DNA from 4 places in the Peribacillus sp. NPDC055009 genome. Region 1 is predicted to be linked to each of the others. Evidence: riboswitches for the same ligand, from Rfam matches in the RefSeq annotation. Region 1 holds a riboswitch; each other region holds the start of a gene.
What was found. A riboswitch is a leader RNA that binds a small molecule or an ion and turns the genes downstream of it on or off. The one in region 1 is predicted to bind thiamine pyrophosphate.
Positions count from the first base shown of each region.

Region 1 (5,003 bases):
TGATGTTACGGAAGAAAAAAAAATCCATGTGGTAACGTTTCAAGTTTCTGACATGGATAGAAATGAAATGCTCTGTGATGAATGTTATCAAGAATGGCTACAAGGAATAAAAGGTTAAGCGTTAAAGCCCTCTAACATTTCACAAACATCAACAATGCATACGTGGATGAACTCAGGGTAACTTAAATCCGTTAAATAGTGAATTTCAAGGAGGAGGGTATGGGAATTTTAAGCGGTAATCCGAAAGAAGAGCCTATCCATTACGGAGAGGTATTTGGAACATGGGCATTTCTAACAACTACAAAAGGACTGATTTGCCTGTCATCAAACTATGCTTAATCATACTGGCGACAAGGACCTGCATAAATTACTTGTTGAAGTGATCAATCAAGGGAAACAGGAACATGACCAACTTGAATCATTATTAAAAGAAAATAACGTAGGACTGCCTCCGTCACCACCTAAAAGGCCTAAAGCTAATTTGGAGGATATTCCAGTCGGGGCACGTTTTCAAGATCCTGAAATCTCTGCTTCAGTATCAATCGATATTAATGCAGGATTAGTTGCTTGCAGCCAAATCATGGGTCAATGCATCAGAGAAGATATTGCACAGATGTTCGCACAATTCCATACGAATAAAGCTGCATTGGGTGCTGAATTCCTAAGATTGAATAAGGAAAAAGGCTGGCTGTCCCTCCTCCACTTCATATTAATAAAACAAGCATGTAAATATAATGAAATATCCCCTAATCATGTTGACATCGTGATTGGATGCCCAACATGATTAAGGGGTTAATTCCGATAATGAAAGGACGATTAAGGAATCATTACCATTGCAGACTTTCGATTAAGTGGCACTTTGTGCATTGTTGACTATAATCAGTTTTTACAAATTCATGATTACACTTCTCGCGAAAAATGTTCAGCTCCCTTTTCAGCTGTTCCAATTGAGTTTCCAACTGTTTCATTTCAACTTTTATTTGGATTACCCGATTCATCGAATTCTCCCTCTCATCGGAATCATAAATAGATTTCCCCGTCCGTTTTCCTAAATTCATTCGCTTTTTCTTTAAGACCTTCATCGATTACCGACTCAAAGCCCAGACCCTTTTCCTTCGCCAAATCACGGATGTCTTGAGAAATCCTCATACTGCAGAATTTGGGTCCGCACATTGAACAGAAATGGGCTGTCTTGGCACCTTCAGCCGGTAGTGTTTCATCGTGATATTCAACTGCCCTTTCAGGATCGAGGGAAAGATTGAATTGATCTCTCCAACGAAATTCGAATCTAGCCTTCGAAAGGGCATCATCCCGTTTTCGTGCCTGGGGGTGGCCTTTAGCAAGATCAGCTGCGTGGGCTGCAATTTTATAAGTAATGACCCCTACACGAACATCCTCTTTATTCGGAAGCCCCAAATGCTCTTTCGGTGTCACATAACAAAGCATGGCCGTTCCAAACCATCCAATCATGGCAGCACCAATCGCAGAAGTGATATGATCGTATCCAGGAGCTATATCCGTTGTCAATGGTCCCAGGGTATAGAATGGTGCTTCTTGACAGACTTCCAGCTGCTTATCCATATTTTCTTTAATCAAATGCATCGGTACGTGACCGGGTCCCTCCACCATGACTTGAACATCGTGCTTCCAAGCAATCTTCGTCAGTTCCCCAAGTGTTTCCAATTCAGCGAATTGAGCCTCATCGTTTGCATCTGCAATGGAGCCAGGACGGAGGCCGTCACCTAATGAGAAAGAGACATCATACGCCTTCATGATTTCACAAATCTCTTCAAAGTGAGTATAGAGAAAACTTTCTTGGTGGTGGGCCAAGCACCATTGTGCCATGATGGAGCCCCCCCGGGAAACGATTCCCGTAACTCGCTTTGCTGTCATGGGAATGTATCGCAAAAGCACTCCGGCGTGTATCGTGAAGTAATCCACACCTTGCTCAGCCTGCTCGATTAATGTATCCCGGAAAACTTCCCAATTTAAATCTTCCGCGACTCCATTCACTTTTTCCAATGCTTGATATATCGGAACCGTCCCAACTGGCACAGGAGAATTCCTGATAATCCATTCCCGGGTCGTGTGAATATTCTTACCGGTGGAAAGATCCATTATGTTGTCTGCACCCCAACGTGTAGCCCAAGTCATTTTCTCCACTTCTGCTTCAATCGATGAACTAACAGCGGAATTTCCAATATTCGCATTTATTTTCACATGAAAATTACGTCCAATGATCATGGGCTCACTTTCAGGATGGTTAATATTTGCCGGAATGATCGCCCTCCCGCTAGCTACCTCATCTCTTACAAAATCAGGGGCTACATTTTCCCTGATCGAGATGAATTCCATCTCAGGAGTTATGATACCTTTTCGGGCATAATGGAGCTGGGTTACGTTTTGCCCTTTTGCTGCACGCAATGGTTTTCTTTTCAATCCCGGAAAAATTTCTGCTTTCGTTTGTGACTCTTTTTTATACCCGTTATCTTCGGGCTTTATTTCACGCCCTTCATACTCTTCAACATCTTCCCTTTCCAGAACCCAGCTGCGTCTAATCGGGGCAAGACCTTTATGAATATCAATGGGATATTCTGAATCCGTATAAAAGCCGCTTGTGTCATATACTCGTAAAGGCGGATTCTCCTCTTCGCCGAATGAACCTGTAGTCGGACTTAGCTTAATTTCACGCATGGGCACCCTAATATCGGGTCTAGATCCCTCAACATACACTTTTTTACTCCCGGCAAAACTGGACATAATTGAAACGTTCATGTCATTTACTGAATTACTCATCATGATTTCATTTCTCCTTTTTAAGTTCATTTAAAAAGGACAAAATCCAATCCATTTCGCACGAAAAAGCCAGATCTCATATTTAAGACCTGGCTAACGTTAGTATGGCTACAGAAATGACCAATTGAAATGTCATTGTTTAGTAGATTCTAACTTCCCCACGCTGGTATGAACCAGATCAGGTCCTGAGGGTTAAGAAGCTTAAGCGCTTCTCTCTCAGCCCAACTTTTATTGGACACCCCTAGTCTGAATAATTTAATTGATTACAGGGTAACTATATCTCACCCATTTCATTCTGTAAATAATTTGAAAGACCTAATATTTTCATTACAACTATCAAAAATTTATTATTTGAAGAAGAGCCGTTAATTAATTTCCCAGGCTCTCAAGGATAGGGTAAAGCTCCTCTAAATGCTTGATTTCATAGGTTGGAATCACTTCATTCCGTTCCTTATCATGGCGATTTATCCAAACCGACTTTATGCCTACCCGTGATGCTCCAAGGATATCCGTCATTAAATTATCGCCGACCATCAATACTTCATCCTTATCAAGCTCCATGATCCCCAAAGCATGCTCAAAAATGGAGGCATCCGGTTTACCTCTTCCAAATGCGCCTGAAATCACGATTTGGTCGAAATAAGGAACCAGTTCAGGCGTAATTTCAAGTTTGGTATTTTGCAGCTCAGGAGATCCGTTCGTAAGCAATAGCAACTTATACTTCCCTTTTAATTCATCCAGAACACGGAATGTTTCTTCATAGATAAATGGCTTTTTGCGTCTCTCCGCAGGGAAACGTTCTGCCAGTTCAAGTCCAAATTCCGGGTCATCGATCCCTAATGCCAATAACCCTCTCGTCCACGCTTCTTTCCGATAAGCCGGTGCAATCCCGGCCATCTTCCTGAATTCATCATGATCATCCTGAAAATTTCCCCATAGCCCCTCAAATGGGTTGATTCCGATCATTTGGGTGAATGCATATGTATCGTAAGAAGAATAAAGCTCACGCGCTTCCTTTCGCACAGCTTCTTCAAAATCGTCGACATTCAGATCATATTTCTCCTTGGCCACTTCACATGTGGCCACAAAAGCCTCTTTTACACTTTTCTGATCCCATAGTAATGTATCATCTAAATCAAAAAAAACTGCCTTCAGCAAAATGTCCACCCCTCTTTCCCTATTATTGAATTCGTAAAAATTACACTATTACAATAATAAACCACAACCAATAAAAAAAGAATAACTATTCGGAAAATGACTTACCTTTTCTAGTGGGAAACCCTTATCCACTTATCATCTTTCAAATACATACAGCTTTCCATTACTGGCAATCTTGAATTTGGGACCGGTGAACCCCCGTCGGATCAGCTCTTTCCTCATATATACCATGAGGGCGGCATGACTCACGATCAAAACATCCCTTTCCCCCTTTGCAAAGACTTCATCCAATACTTTATTGATCCTTCGCTCTGCGATCTTAATTTCCGCCCTTGTCTGCTTGTTTAACACCGAGCAGCAGCGAATCCAGATAGCCCAAAGGATGAATGGCAGCTTTACCCTTCCTTTAAGAGGCGGGGAAGGTATTTCCCGCAGCTCCTCCATCCGGTGAACCGGACCTGGATAGATATGTTCCGCTGTCTTGACAGCTCTCGACATATCACTGCAATAACACTCCTCCCATTCCTCCGCGCCAAATAAAGTCGTTCCATAAATAATATCCGCTGCATCATAGTCCTTAAACCATTGCTTCATATCATCCGCCGTCACAGATCTCCCAGTAGGAAATTCATGTGCCACCTTAAAATGCCGTACCAAACCAATTTTCATATCTTCTCCTTTTTATCTTTTAAAATATACGTTTCTTTTTCTTGTAAACAGCCCTTATCAATATATTACCCTAAGTAAAACTATAAAAAAAAGTATGTTAAAACCATTAAAACCTTACTAAACTCTCCTTAACACTGTGTATATATTTAAAAGTTTTTAAAGATCCAGCGTTTAATTATGATAGCATCGAAAAAAGAGAAAGCATCTCGCCTTCTCCATTTATCGTTTAATCTATGATTTGTAGTTCTGTTATCGTACATCTTTTCCTGAATTTATATTTTCCGCTCAAATCACTGAATTGATAATCATTGAGAGATTTCCCCAGTTGTTCCCTCAGCTTCTCTACAGTGATGGATTCCTCAACTGTCTCTTTCCAATTT
Region 1 is NZ_JBSGVZ010000016.1:24,441-29,443, reverse strand. It holds gene ACWF5P_RS20310 (hypothetical protein) at 1-118, shown strand, start outside; partial or broken gene ACWF5P_RS20305 (DUF3231 family protein) at 220-729, shown strand; gene thiC (phosphomethylpyrimidine synthase ThiC) at 1,021-2,799, opposite strand; TPP riboswitch at 2,935-3,049, opposite strand; gene ACWF5P_RS20295 (HAD family hydrolase) at 3,166-3,954, opposite strand; gene ACWF5P_RS20290 (histidine phosphatase family protein) at 4,090-4,623, opposite strand; gene ACWF5P_RS20285 (hypothetical protein) at 4,850-5,003, opposite strand, start outside.

Region 2 (5,003 bases), on a different contig from region 1:
TCTACTCTACATACTTTATACAAAATAAAAGGATGAGGTGTTCATATGAATAAAACAGAATTAGTGAGCAGTGTTGCAGCACAAGCTGAACTGACAAAAGACGACGCAAAAAAAGTAGTGGACGCATTGTTTGAAACAATCACGGCTACACTTGCTAAAGAAGAAAAAATCCAATTAGTTGGTTTTGGTACATTTGAAGTGCGTGACCGTGCTGCCCGTACAGGAAGAAACCCGCAAACTGGCGAAGAAATACAAATTGCAGCTAGTAAAGTTCCCGCTTTTAAAGCAGGTAAGGAATTAAAAGAAGCTGTAAAATAAAAAAGTAAACAAAAAAACCTGGCGATGCGATATTCGCCAGGTTTTTTTGTTTACTGTCATGCGCTTCGAAGAACAGTAAAAGACAGTCATTTTTATTTATTTGTGCCATTATCTAACGGAGGAATTTAGGGAGTTCTCATGATCAACAATGAAAGAAGCCCACTTCATGAAGCAGTAATGGAATGTAACATAAATGAAAAAAAATTATAGTACTTATTAGTAAGGTTTATACTGTGACTATGTTAGGCTAAGTAATAACAAGTTTTAAAACCAAAATAAAAGAGGTGAAAGATATGCTGAAGAAAATAATGAAAAAAATCAAACAGCTTTCCCAAGGCAGCAGTGAGCGAAGACATGGTCATTATCGCCGAGGTAGCAGCAGCAGCAGCAGCCGAGGCTACAAAAGGTATCCCATGAGTGGAAGTGACCGCTACAAGAGAAAAGGGCGCGGCAGTAGCAGCTAATTCAGTTTCTTTGACTTCAATGCAGCCTGCAGGTCCATTGAGATTTCTTTAATATCTGAATAAGGTTCTTGGATGCTTAATAACCTGTTCAGTAAATGCACGGTTTCTTTTTCTAACGAAAGCTCTTCTGTCCAAGGAAGAGTCTTTTTACTTTTGGAGGCGTACGTCGTATAAAGTACATATAGAAGTATTTCCCCCAAGTCGTAAAAATCCTGCCTTTTCAGCTGCAACATGGATTCTTTAGTAAAATCGGCCGAATTGATCTTTTTAGACAAACCAAAGTCTATCAAAATGGGCTGATTGTTCTTTAGTAAAATATTTGGTATACGTAAATCTTGATGGGAAATGTCATGGTCATGTAGATAAGATACTAAACCGACCAGCTCATCCAGAAAAAATAGAGACTCTTTCTCATTGAATGTTATATGATTCATGAAAATATGGTCTTCCAAATTATCTCCTTCTATGAAATCCATCACAAAATAAACATTTCCCTCATGTGAAAATTTATCGTGAAATTTGGGGATGTTTTTGTGGTTTAACATTCGTAAAATGGAAATTTCATTTTCAAACTGCTTCAGCTCTTTTTTGCTGCGGCGTTTACTTTTCCGGAGTTGCTTGATCACTATATTTTCTTTTTTTTTCAAATCATTGCAAAGATAAATAATACCGTAGCTTCCTGTTCCGATTACAGCTTTTACCTCGTAACGGTAATTCAAAACCACTCCTTTTTTTAAAGGTATATCCACGAAAAATTGGTAGAACTTTCTAAATGTACGCAAAATTGAAACTTTCCTCACCACTTTCATCTATTCAAGTCAAGAACAAAAAAGTCCGTTATTAATTAAGCTGGAAATATGAATGAACATGGTTAGTTTAACACTGATTTTTGATAATGCGGTAATGAAAGTCATTTTATAATAAATATAAGAAAAACAAGAACTTTAGCATGGTCGATGAAGTGCTTAACAAACCGATGCAAGTAGCCGTCAATGCGGTTAACAAGTAATTTTAATAGTTGAATAGGGAGGGGGGCCGTCATGGGCAGTCCGGATACGGCCTTTAATCCAGTTTATCTTTCAATCTTATATCGGGAATAGGACAAATTGGCGGATCGTTAATTGGAGGGTACTTCGTTGGGAAAATAGGCCATAGAAGAGTACTTTTATCCCTCTGTGCAATGGGTACTGTTTGTTTTGTCATATTAGGTTTGACCTCAAATGCAGCAGCCTTATATATTCTGATCGCTTTTGGAGGTGCCTGTACAGTCGGCACGATGAATTTGGCTAATACGTATATATCCGAGTATTATCCCCGGGAGATAAGGTCCACCGGGATAGGTTGGGCCTTGGCTTTTGGTAGAATTGGCGCGATTGTTGCCCCGACATTAATAGGATTACTGCTGGCTGCAAACTATTCACCACAAAATGCATTCATGGCCTTCACTGTTCCGAGCATAATGGCTGCCTGGGCGTTATGTGAAAGAGAAGTATGGCAGCTATGATAAACTACAGATCGAGCAAAATATTAAAACGAAAAGCAACATCGAATGTATAATATTGTTTTTTAGAGAATAAACGAATTCACGAGTAAAGTAGCTAAACTCACGAGTAAAGCAGCAGAAATCCCAAGAAAAATCAATTTCACGAGTAAAGCAGCTGAATTTACGAGTAAACCGGCCAAATTCACGAGTAAAAGAGTAGAATTCACGAGGAAATTACGTAATGAAACCCATTGATTAAAGTGCCGTTAAACTGCCGGGTAAATGGTGTATATGCAAGATTGAAAGGTTAGTAACCCTAAATCATTAAGTTGAAAACTTTTTCTAATACGTTTGACAATTGGATTTATCGTGTTAATATAAAGGCAAATGAAATTTAATATACAATTTGTACCACTAGGGGTGCTTTAAAGGTGAAAGTTGATTTTTACCGCAGAAGCTGAGATTAAAGTATGACTTTAAGACCCTTAGAACCTGATCTGGTTTATACCAGCGTAGGGAAGTGGGGTCTGGAACAATACGTTTCTGTATTATTTCAAGTACAACCACTTTCTTTACGTTTAAGAAAGTGGTTTTTTGTTTGCAAAAAAAGGGGTGATAAAAGTTTTTTTTCGTAATATTCATTCAAAAAATATAATTTGGAGGTAATGGTCATGAAGTTTTCAGAGGAAATTCGTCAGGAAGTGGATCACATTTGGGAAGCTAGCTTTAATCACCCGTTTGTTTCAGGAATAGGAGATGGCACATTGCCATTGGAGTGTTTCCGTTTCTATGTTATGCAAGATTCCTATTATTTATCTCATTTTGCTAGGGTTCAAGCTTTAGGAGCAGTTAAAGCTACTGATTTACATACAACAAGCAGGCTTGCCGGCCATGCACAAGGAACATATGAAGCGGAGTTGAAGCTTCATGAGAATTTTTCTGAGAGATTAGGGATCACAAAAGAAGAACGGGATAATTTCAAACCAGCCCCGACCGCTTATGCTTATACTTCCCATATGTATCGTGCGGCTTATTCGGGACATTTAGGAGATGTTATTGCAGCTATCTTGCCGTGTTACTGGCTTTATTATGAAATAGGTGAAAAGCTGCAAGGGTGCATGCCGGAGGAGCCGATTTATCAAGAATGGATAGCGGCTTACGGAGGGGAGTGGTTCCGCACTTTGGTGGAAGAACAAATTGCGAGGCTTGATGAGATTGCTGAAAAAGTGACAGACGAAGATAAGGAAAGAATGAAAGAGCATTTTATCCTCAGCAGCCAATATGAATACTCATTTTGGGAAATGGCTTATCGTTTAGAGACATGGCCTGTGCATAAGGAAACACTAGAAGTATAAAGGGGAATGAAACAATGAAAAAAGGTTTGAAATTAACGGACATATTGGTCACGATCGTGATTGCGGTAGCATTTGGAATCGTTTATATCCTTTGGGGTTCGATTTATTATTCCGTTAAACCGTTAGGATTACATCTGGATCAACTTATTTATGGAATGTGGTTTATAGCTGGCCCCGTCGCCTTCTTAATTTTACGGAAACCGGGTGTGGCACTTTTGGCGGAGATAGCTGCAGCTTCCGGGGAGTTCTTCCTTGGTTCACCATGGGGGCTGACCGTACTGTTATATGGGGTGGTACAAGGTTTGTTCGCGGAACTGGTGTTCATGGCTTTCAAATATAAAAAATTCAATATGCCGGTGGCCGTTTTAGCTGCGATAGCTTCCTGCCTGGCATCAGTTATTATGGATTTTGCATACGGGGAAATAGGTGCGCTTTCAACCTGGAATCTATCGTTATTCATGATAGCGAGGTTTGTGGGTTCCATATTCTTTGCAGGTGTGACCGCTTATTATCTAGTTAAAGTCCTGGAAGCAACAGGAGTAACAAATCTTGTGCGTCCGGTTTCAAATAAAGATTATGCAGAACTGGATCAAAAGTAGAGGTTGAGGGCCATGGAACCAATCGTTTCTGTTGAAAAGTTAAGAATGAAATATCCCGGTGATGAATCTTTGATATTCAAGGACCTATCATTAACGTTTGATCAAGGAGAAAAAGTGCTATTGTTGGGGCCATCAGGTTGTGGTAAGTCGACCCTTTTACAAGTGTTAAGCGGATTGATTCCGAATTCCATCGAAGTACCGATGAAAGCGGAAAAATTGAAATGCCCTTCTTCGTGGGGGTATGTTTTTCAAGATCCTGATAGTCAGTTTTGCATGCCATTTGCCGATGAGGAAATTGCCTTCGTCCTTGAGAATCTTTCCGTCCCTAAAGAAGAAATGAAAGAGAAGATTCAAAATCATTTCCGTAAAGTAGGATTGAACCTGGGCCATACAAGTATTGAAACATTATCAGGCGGGATGAAACAGCGTCTGGCAATCGCTTCAGTATTGGCCCTTGAACCAGAAGTGATATTTTTAGATGAGCCAACCGCCATGCTTGATCCGGAAGGAACGAAAGAAATCTGGGAATTGCTGAAGGAAGTCGGACGAGACAAAACGGTTATTATCGTCGAGCATAAAATTGACCATGTTTTAGAATTCATCGAACGAATCGTGCTTTTTAACGATGATGGTCAAATCATAGCTGATGGTCCAAGAGACACCATTCTTTCACTATATAAAAATGAAATGAAGGAATATGGAATTTGGTTCCCAGGTGTTTGGGGTGAATATATACAGAATTATGCACCGATTCGGGAACACCCATTTACAGATGATTCACCTC
Region 2 is NZ_JBSGVZ010000012.1:29,112-34,114, forward strand. It holds gene ACWF5P_RS17755 (HU family DNA-binding protein) at 46-318, shown strand; gene ACWF5P_RS17760 (protein kinase domain-containing protein) at 779-1,507, opposite strand; gene ACWF5P_RS17765 (MFS transporter) at 1,927-2,286, shown strand; TPP riboswitch at 2,672-2,801, shown strand; gene tenA (thiaminase II) at 2,937-3,620, shown strand; gene ACWF5P_RS17775 (ECF transporter S component) at 3,635-4,219, shown strand; gene ACWF5P_RS17780 (ATP-binding cassette domain-containing protein) at 4,232-5,003, shown strand, end outside.
Region 2: linked by a shared signal. The riboswitch ahead of tenA (thiaminase II) and the one ahead of thiC (phosphomethylpyrimidine synthase ThiC) in region 1 are both predicted to bind thiamine pyrophosphate.

Region 3 (5,003 bases), on a different contig from region 1:
TTGCCAGGGCACTTTTGAAAAATCCGCAAATCATCATTCTCGATGAAGCAACAGCGGCCTTGGATACAGAATCCGAACATTTGATACAGGAAGCTTTGTCACGTTTATTGATAAACCGAACTTCAATTGTGATTGCACATCGTTTATCGACCATTCATGATGCCGATCAAATAATCGTTCTGGAAAAAGGGCAGGTTCATGAAAAAGGAACACATGAACAGTTATTGCAAAACAATGGCAGATACAAGCAGCTCCATGACTTGCAGTTCCCTCAACTAAAAGCCATATTAAATTCCTAGAAAGCAAGAATGCACAGAATGCCTTCCTGTGCATTTTTGCTTTCATTTGAAATCATAACTTTCCAAAACCCGATTCGCAATGAGCTGATACCCTTTTTCATTCGGATGTAACTTATCACTGAAATACTCTGTTTTCTTTTTATCTTCAAAAAGATCATTCGTAGGAATGAATAACATCCTATTGTCTTTATCCGCTATTCCCTTTATTGACTGGTTATAATCGCGAATATGCTTTTCAAGTTTTTGATTTCCTTTAATTGGGTTATATAGTCCCACTACCAAAATATCAGCTTTATCGTTTGCCTTTATGAGTGTTGACGTAATCTTTTTCAGATGGCTGATATACTCCCGTTTACCCTCATTGATTTTTCGATCACTTATTTTCTCCAAGTCCCCGCCGTTACTATTGATCAAGTCATTCGTTCCGATATAAACGATGAAAGTATCGGCTTCATCAAGTTTCGTTTTAATGCGGTAATCATCAAGCTGTTTCATCACCCCATCCGTTTCCTGGCCTTTTATACCGTAATTCCAAAAACTCACTTTTTGTTCCGATTCCGGGTTATTCAATTCATCCTCCAGGCCTTCTATATATCCTTCTCCATCCTTATCCCCTTTTCCATAGGTTAACGAATCTCCAAAAGCCATCACCCTTTGCACATCTTCCGACTCCGAGGCCTGAAATTCATATGCAACAAAACATATAACCAGTACTATAATCAAAAAAACTGACAATTTTTTCATTTGGTTCTCCTCTGCCTTTTTACTAGAAGTATTTAATCCTTTTCATACCCAAAAAATCTGCAGACTTAACATAAAAAAGGAATTGTCAGATAAAGAGTAAAAAGTGTATGATAATAAAAAACTTTCAATGGATTGGATGTCAATTCACCGTCCCTTAAACAAAAAAACGGGATTACCCTTCATTCTGGAGATTGAATAAATGATAGTTAGGAGATTACATCATGGAAGAGCACATAGAGTTTAGAGAGGCAGAACTATCTGATTTACCTAGAATTGTTGAAATATATAATTCGACAATTGCTTCAAGAATGGTCACGGCAGATACGGAGCCTGTATCCGTCCAATCGAGGGTTAAATGGTTTGAGGAACATCATTCAGAAAGTAGACCGCTATATATCATTACTATAGAAGGGAAAACTGCTGGATGGATGAGCTTTCAATCCTTCTATGGCCGACCGGCATATAATTCCACTGCCGAAATCAGCATTTATATTGATGATTATTTCCGGGGAAAAGGAATCGGACAAATTTCGATTCAAAAGGCAATTGAATTGAGTCCAAAATTAGGTATTAAGACTATATTGGGTTTCATTTTCGCCCACAATATACCTAGCCTTAAGCTTTTTTCCAAATTCGGGTTTGAAGAATGGGCACATTTACCTCAAGTTGCCGAGCTGGATGGCATTGAGCGGGATTTGATCATTCTTGGTAAACGTGTCGATATTTAATATAATTTTTTAGAGCTATTGCCTTGAGCAGTAGCTTTTTCAAATTAATACAGGTCGAATATGCTAATTTAAAAATACCGATATGCGTTTTGGAGGGAAAAATATTCTGACTCTCTTTTACTTGCTAACGCATTTAATAGCGTATCCAATTCTTGACTGGCCTGAACAGTAAGCAGACTTGTTAAGCCGTAACTTGCTGCCAATTTGATCATTTCCTGTCTCTTTTCTTCTACCCTTTCTATAGTTACTTTACGGTAAGGCATTATATGCCACCTCCCATTTATTCAATTTTTTTACACTTTCATCATAATTAAACTACTAGTTAAAATCAACTATTTTTCAGAAATAAAATGTGTTATTTTATAGGACAAATGTGACAAAACACCTACTTTATTCTTTAATTATGTATATTTTATGTCATTTTCTATTAAACGCAAAAAAGCATCCACTAGTGTATACTGTGAATGCTTACATCATATCCCTTATCCAAGAGCCCAAAATATAGTCCTTCGCTTACTATGTCATCCATTCAGAAGGTGACTCGTTATTAGGTCTATTTATAACAATCTTATATTCATCTTCAAGCACTTTTAATGGGGCATCATAAAGGTGCCTTTCATCAGAGGTTTTGTATACTCCATTGGCCAATAGCTCTTCAATGAGTTTTGCCTTCCTCTGTTCAATCCTCTTAAATAATTCTGCCATGTAAATGGCTCCTTTCCTAGTCATCCTAGAGCCTGCTTCTAGTTAGCTAACTTTATCAACTTGTTTGATTTTCACCAAATTATATATACCTTTTCTATTATGTCACTAAACGTTATTTCCCAAAAATAAAAGCCCCTTCTAATTCAAGAAGAGGCTGACTGTGTCCGTACGGCTCTTCTTATCTTCCAAGCATATGCTTGTTGGATTTAGCACAGTTCCCAAAATGGGTCCGCTGCCGAGGTTTCTTTGGGCCAAGTCCCTCCACCTCTCTGGATAAGAATTCGATATATAAATGATGTAGAAATGATTCTACCCTAATAATTATCAAAAGTCAATTACCTGGTTCTCCCTTTTTTCCTGGACATTACATGCTCCCTCTTCAAATACGGGTTGCATTTTCTTGTCTTTCTGATATGATGTCAGTAATTACATACAATTCACACCACTAGGGGAGTCTTTTTTAAGACTGAGATGGAAATAGTTTCCGGACCCTTTGAACCTGAACCGGCTCATACCGGCGGAGGGAAGTGGATGATATCGTCCATTTACAGACTATATCCATCTACCCCGTTCCGTATTCAGGAACGGGGTTTTTCATTATCTAGGGGAAACATTCTAAAGGAGGATGAACAATGGAGAATATTAAAACAGAAACATTCAGTGATAGACTTCATGCACGGGCAAAAGAGATTTGGAAAAGGAATCATTCACATCCCTTTGTCCAGGCAATTGGAAATGGTACGCTTCCTGAAAAGAAATTTGCCTATTACATGAAGCAGGACTATATCTATCTCATGGATTATTCCAAGCTCTTTGCTTTAGGTGTCATCAAAGCCCATAACATCGAAACCATGGCAAAGTTTGCGAGTATTTTAAATGAAACCCTTCAAGTGGAAATGGATATCCATCGGCAGTATGCTTCCGAATTCGGGATCAGTTCCAAGGAATTGGAAGAAACAGAACCTACTCCCACCACTCTAGCCTATACAGGTTACATGCTAAATGCAGCTCAGCATGGGACATTGGCAGACTTGATCGCCTGTCTCCTGCCATGCGCTTGGGATTACTATGAAATCGGTTTGCTATTAAAAGAACAAAATGGAGCAGCATTGGAAAACAATCGCTACGCAGATTGGATAAGGTCCTATTCATCACCTGAATTCGGGGAAGCACACAAGTGGCTGATCGCATTGTTGGAAGAATTGACGGAAGGCATGCCAGAAAAGGAACTTCTTCGATTAGAAAAGCACTTTTTGGTTACTTCCCGATATGAATACTTATTCTGGGATATGGTTCAAAATGAGCAGGATTGGCCGCTGTAGGTCGCAGACATGATGATGAATCCTATCAAGAAACTGACGTTGACTGCCATGATAACGGCTATAACGACACTGACCAGTTCATTTATTTTCATCCCTGCAGGATTTGCAAAGGTCTTTCCTATTCAGCATCTGTCAAATGTCCTCACGGCCGTTCTATTGGGGCCTGCTTATGCTGTGACACAAGCTTTCCTAGTTTCCATCATTAGAAACATGTCTGGTACCGGTTCAATATTCGCCTTTCCCGGGAGCATGTTCGGTGCACTTTTGGCTGCCATCCTTTATCGAAAAACACAAAGCTTAAAATTCGCTTGTTTAGGTGAAGTGATCGGGACCGGCATTCTCGGTTCCATGGCCTGTTATCCACTTGCCATCCTCCTATTAGGAGAAAAAGCTGCTCTTTTTGGTTTTTTACCGGCTTTTATGCTCAGTTCATTCGCAGGTGCGATTCTAGCTTTCATATTACTTAAAATACTTCTAAAAAATAATTATATGAAGGGGTTTTTTTATGAAAACAGCATTAACCATCGCCGGCTCTGATTCAGGAGGCGGTGCTGGAATACAAGCGGATTTAAAAACATTTTCTGCACATGGGGTTTTTGGAATGTCTGCCATAACAGCCGTAACCGCACAAAATACAATGGAAGTCCGTTCAGTACAGCCAATTGAAACAGCTATCATATCGGACCAAATTGCAGCTATATTTGAAGATATTCCTGTCGATGCAGTAAAAATAGGCATGCTTGGATCAAAAGAAATCGTGGAAACAGTCGCTGCGTCCCTTAAAACCTTCATGCCTGCCATCGTTATCCTTGACCCTGTCATGATTTCCAAAAGCGGCCACCATTTGCTCGACGAAAAGGCTGTCTCCGCCTTAAAAATGGACTTACTTCCGTTTGCAACACTTGTAACACCAAATGTACCGGAAGCGGAAGTGCTTACTGGCTTGTCGATTCGAACGAAACAAGATTTCTACAAGGCATGCATTTCAATACAAGAAATGGGTCCCAAAGCCGTTTTACTTAAAGGGGGCCATGCAGCGGGAAATCCAAATGATCTTTATTATGATGGGACTGACTTCCACTGGATCAAGGGAGAGCGCATACATACAAAAAACACTCATGGTACGGGCTGTACCTTATCATCCGCCATTACATCAAACCTGGCAAATGGACTGCCCTTGCAAGAGTCGATCGAACAGGCCAAGA
Region 3 is NZ_JBSGVZ010000010.1:34,412-39,414, reverse strand. It holds gene ACWF5P_RS16075 (ABC transporter transmembrane domain-containing protein) at 1-299, shown strand, start outside; gene ACWF5P_RS16070 (DUF459 domain-containing protein) at 342-1,043, opposite strand; gene ACWF5P_RS16065 (GNAT family N-acetyltransferase) at 1,265-1,771, shown strand; gene ACWF5P_RS16060 (Spo0E family sporulation regulatory protein-aspartic acid phosphatase) at 1,840-2,034, opposite strand; gene ACWF5P_RS16055 (Fur-regulated basic protein FbpA) at 2,288-2,476, opposite strand; SAM riboswitch class I at 2,652-2,756, opposite strand; TPP riboswitch at 2,914-3,019, shown strand; gene tenA (thiaminase II) at 3,109-3,798, shown strand; gene thiW (energy coupling factor transporter S component ThiW) at 3,814-4,335, shown strand; gene thiD (bifunctional hydroxymethylpyrimidine kinase/phosphomethylpyrimidine kinase) at 4,304-5,003, shown strand, end outside.
Region 3: linked by a shared signal. The riboswitch ahead of tenA (thiaminase II) and the one ahead of thiC (phosphomethylpyrimidine synthase ThiC) in region 1 are both predicted to bind thiamine pyrophosphate.

Region 4 (5,003 bases), on a different contig from region 1:
CAGGAAAAACGCCGCGGTGTGATCAATAAAGGGTACGATGCCGATTTTACCGTGTTTAATCTGGATGTCTTTGCTGTTGCGCCGGATGACCTCCTAAAAGCTGAGGCGGTCATGACGGTCATCGATGATAAAATCATGTATGATAAAAATTAACAGTTGCAAAAAAAGAAATGATAAATACAAAATTGTTAGATGGAATTAGATAAAGGAATGTAAATGGAAAGAAGGCTTGTTATGAAAGTGGATGAACAAAAAGAAGGGGCGATTTATGCAGCCCTTTCTTACATGATGTGGGGAATCGTGCCGATTTACTGGAAGTTCCTTCAGGGAGTCGGTGCAATAGAAATTTTAGCTCAGAGGGTATTATGGTCTTTCGTGTTCATGCTGGTTTTATTGATGTTCATGAAAAAATGGCAGGCGTTTCTTGTCTATGTCAAAAACATATTGGGAAATCCCAAACTTTTTGTGGCATTACTTACGGCGTCACTGCTTGTTACAGCTAATTGGGGAGTGTTCATCTGGGCCGTTAATACAGGACGGATCCTCGACACGAGCCTTGGATATTATATCAATCCGCTAGTCAGTGTACTATTGGGAGTGATAGTCTTAAAAGAAAAATTGAGCGGGGCCCAAATCATTTCATTCCTGCTTGCAGGAATCGGAGTCTTGATCCTGGGCATTCATTTCGGCACGATCCCGTGGATCTCTCTTGTTTTGGCCATGACCTTTGGATTATACGGTCTGGCAAAAAAAATGATCAAGGCTGAAGCGGCGATCGGGCTGACTCTTGAAACAATGATGGTAACGCCTCTGGCCCTAGGTTACCTGATTTACTTGATGAACCAATCAGAAATGCAGTTCTTTACAGCGGGAAGCACAAGCTTGCTGCTGGTGGGCGGCGGGATTGCCACGGCCTTGCCTCTTTTATATTTTGCGAAAGGGGCGGAGAAGATCCCGTTATCGATGCTTGGCATTTTTCAGTATATCGCTCCGACCTTATCTTTATTAATAGGCGTATTCATCTATCATGAAAGTTTTACCAAAGCACATCTTTTAGCCTTTTTGTTCATATGGTCAGCCTTGGCCGTTTATACACTATCCATAACGAAATGGGGTCAGGCGAATGCCCGCAGGCTTAAAGGCAAAGGGAATATTGGTGCATGAATAAGAAAAAATGCTTGGGAGGAGATCTCTCCCCAAGCATTTTTTTATGCGGGTATATAAAACAAAGAGGTCATGAAAGGTAAATCTTCGAACCTATTTCAGAAACAATACAATTGGAAAGGCTGGCAGGACAGTGATCGGGCTTTGCTCGGGGGATATTTAGTTGGAATTGTCTATAGAAGGAACTATCCAGGAAAATGATATGCGTTGTCAGGAATGCTGATATGGTTGCGTACGGCTTTCTATTGCTATTTAATTCATCGATGATTCCCTGTGACGTCGTTATCCCGATCCCGTGGCCATAAAAGAGGTTATTCCCTAATAATATGGCATTTTCACCTTGCCATTCAGGAGTTGTCTCGTCATGATCAGGGTTTATGAAGTAAACACAATCGCCTGGTAAATAATCCCTCCCTTTGTGAATATTAAGTTCCATGTTCTGTGGAGGGCGCCAGTCATATAAAAATAGGTTTGAAAAAAGGTAATCGAAATTCCTAGGGCCGATTGAATCCAAAATGGCCTTTAAAAAAGTGACGACGATTGCTGTCCCGCATTCGAAGGCATAAAGCCTTCCATTCATGAAAATGTCAACGAGTGCAGCATGAGGGAGAATCCCTGGCTGAAGGGTAAAGGTGCCATCCTTTGAAAGGTGCCAATATTGTTGATTGGATTGAGATTCCTCAAGTGTGGAAAATTCTGGACCGCTTTTATCCAACGCAATAGCTGCTTCTATGACTCGGTTCCTCAGCTGTATATCGAAATTAAAATCTCCAAAGTTCCGGTATTCAAAAACGTTAGAATCTTCACCCAGCAATTGGAGAATTTCAAGCGACTCAGCAGATGCTATTCCTGGTTGGATGTGACTGACATCTAACCATCTGTGATTAATCTTTATCATGATCATATCCACCTTTTGCTTATTAAATTAACGGTTTATAAAACCAGTAAACATAAATGTCTACAGATAATGCTCATTATATGAATGCCTGCAAAGAAATGACTATTTAGAAATTGTCAGCCACCTCTGCAGTCAAGAATGATTGGAATGAAAAGAGGCAGAATTACATTGATTTCAATGATTTTCGTTCCAAAAGATGTTTTGCTAGATATCCTTAAGAGTAAGGAATACCTTTCCAATTAGTGATAAGAAGCAAATTAGTATTCCCTTTTCCATATGAATTGATATAATGAGAGAGAAAAGTTCATATGTGCGAGAAATGTAGGGGGGCCAGTACTGCTGGCTGAGATTGCATCCTTTAGATGCTGACTCTTTGAACCTGATCTGGGTGATGCCAGCGGAGGGAACATATTATTACTGACTTTCTGTTTTGTATGTTAACGTCCGAATTCATCTTCGGGCGTTTTTTGCTTTTTATCCAGTATTTGAATAGACCCTGGAGCCCCATTATGGTTCCGGCATATGGATCTTATATGATGTGTAGGAGGATAATAACTTGAATAAATTCTTACCACTGTTAACTTCGTTGTTCCTTTTGGCTGGATGTGGTGCAGGCGGAACTAATGAAAAAGAAGAAGCATCTAAAAATGAAGAATTAAAAAAGGTATCGGTCGTGCTCGATTGGACACCGAATACAAACCATACAGGATTGTATGTTGCCAAGGAAAAAGGTTATTTTAAAGAGCAAGGTCTTGATGTGGAAATTATCATGCCAGGTGAAGCTGGAGCGGATAAGCTTGTCGCTTCAGGAAAATCTGAATTTGGCGTGAGCTACCAGGAGGGCATAACACAGGCCCGCGTGCAGGGCGTGCCAATTGTTTCGGTTGCTGCAGTCATCCAGCATAATACCTCTGGATTCGCTTCCCCTGAGGCAAAGAACATTAAAACTCCCAAGGATTTTGAAGGGAAAACGTATGGTGGCTGGGGTTCTCCGGTTGAAAAGGCCATTATTGATTCACTCATGAAAAAAGAAAATGCGGATGTAAATAAAGTGGATATAGTCAATACAGGAGACATGGATTTTTTCACTTCGGTTAAAAGGGATATAGATTTTGCCTGGATTTATTATGGATGGACAGGCATTGAGGCTGAGTTGCGAAATGAAAAGCTTAATATGGTTTACTTAACCGAATACTCTGATAAACTTGATTACTATACGCCTGTTTTAACTACAAATGAAAAGATGATAAAAGAAGATCCCGAAACTGTTAAAGCATTCGTTCATGCAGCATCAAAAGGGTACCAGTTTGCGATTAAGAATCCTGCTGATGCAGCAGACATGTTAATTAAGTCTGCGCCGGATCTTGATGCAAAACTAGTTAAGAAAAGCCAGGAGTGGCTTGCAGCCAAGTATCAGGATGATGCTCCGCGTTGGGGTGAACAAAAACTGGAAATCTGGAAGAATTACAGTGATTGGATGACAGAAAACAAGCTTCTTGAAGGTGATTTCGATCCTGAAAAGGCATTTACCAATGAATTTTTACCAAAATAGGAGGAAATACGATGGCCAATTCATTAATTAGTATACAAATTATTCCTAAAGGGGAAAATGTCATCCCTATGGTCGATGAAGCAATCAAGATCATTGAAGAATCAGGTGTCAAGTATGAGGTTCACCCGCTTGAAACGACAATGGAGGGGGAGCTTTCCGAACTTTTTGCCGTGATAGAAAAAATGAATGTAAGAATGATTGAAATAGGATCGCCGAATGTCATTTCCCAAGTGAAAATATTATATCAGCCAAGCGGGATTACGATGGATACGTTAACGGAGAAATATCGGGCATGATCGGAAGGGGAATTTGGAAGAAGGGGGCTCCCTTCTTTCTTTTATTATTGTTGCTGATAGTTTGGGAGTCAGTGACAGTCTTATTGAAGGTTGAACAATGGCTGCTTCCCGCTCCATCGGCCATTTTCATTGAAGGAATTGAGTCGTCGCGCAATCTTTACGGACACCTTATATCGACAACCGAGCTTGCGTTGTCGGGTTTTTTTATTGGAAGCTGCATCGGCTTATTGGTTGCTGCAACCTTACACCTATTTCCAGGTGTGAAGGACGCGGTTTATCCTCTGCTCATACTATCACAAAATATACCTATCATAGTTTTGGCCCCGCTATTGGTGATCTGGTTTGGCTTTGGCATGCTGCCTAAGCTAATAGTGATTTCGCTCGTATGTTTTTTTCCGGTTGCGGTTGCATCATTGGACGGTTTTCGCCAGACACCATACGAACTTAAGCATTATTTCAAGATGATGGGAGCGGGGAAAAACCAGTTATTTTGGAAGCTGGAATTTCCTCACTCAATCCCATTCATTTTCTCCGGCCTGAAAATTTCGGCAACCTATAGCGTAATGGGTGCGGTTATTTCAGAGTGGCTCGGGGCAAAATCGGGGATTGGTGTTTATATGACGCTCGCGTCCTCTGCGTTCAGGACAGACCGGGTGTTTGTTGCCATTTTCATCATTATGGGAATGAGCATGGTCTTTTTTGGAATCATCACCTTCCTGGAGAAATACTTAGTTTCTTGGAAGAGAAAGGAGGGCGGCAAGGATGAAGCTGGAAATTAAAGATGTCTCCTATTCTTTCGATGGTAAACAGAATATATTGGAGAACATGAATTTTCGTGTGGCTGATGGGGAATTTGTCACGATCCTTGGGCCATCGGGCAGCGGTAAAAGTACTTTGTTCCACTTGATCGGAGGTATTTTGAAGCCGGATCATGGCATCATTTCACTGGATGGTAAAAAGATAAATGGTTTAAAGGGCCATATCAGCTATATGCCGCAGCAGCCTTCCCTTTTACCTTGGAGAACGGTATTGGAAAATGTTTTGCTGGGAAGTGAACTTGCTGGGATCAGAGATAAAGAAAAGGCAAAAGCCC
Region 4 is NZ_JBSGVZ010000001.1:507,659-512,661, forward strand. It holds gene ACWF5P_RS02530 (amidohydrolase) at 1-153, shown strand, start outside; gene rarD (EamA family transporter RarD) at 235-1,164, shown strand; gene ACWF5P_RS02540 (protein-glutamine gamma-glutamyltransferase) at 1,235-2,062, opposite strand; TPP riboswitch at 2,376-2,485, shown strand; gene ACWF5P_RS02545 (ABC transporter substrate-binding protein) at 2,619-3,614, shown strand; gene ACWF5P_RS02550 (thiamine-binding protein) at 3,626-3,910, shown strand; gene ACWF5P_RS02555 (ABC transporter permease subunit) at 3,907-4,689, shown strand; gene ACWF5P_RS02560 (ATP-binding cassette domain-containing protein) at 4,673-5,003, shown strand, end outside.
Region 4: linked by a shared signal. The riboswitch ahead of ACWF5P_RS02545 (ABC transporter substrate-binding protein) and the one ahead of thiC (phosphomethylpyrimidine synthase ThiC) in region 1 are both predicted to bind thiamine pyrophosphate.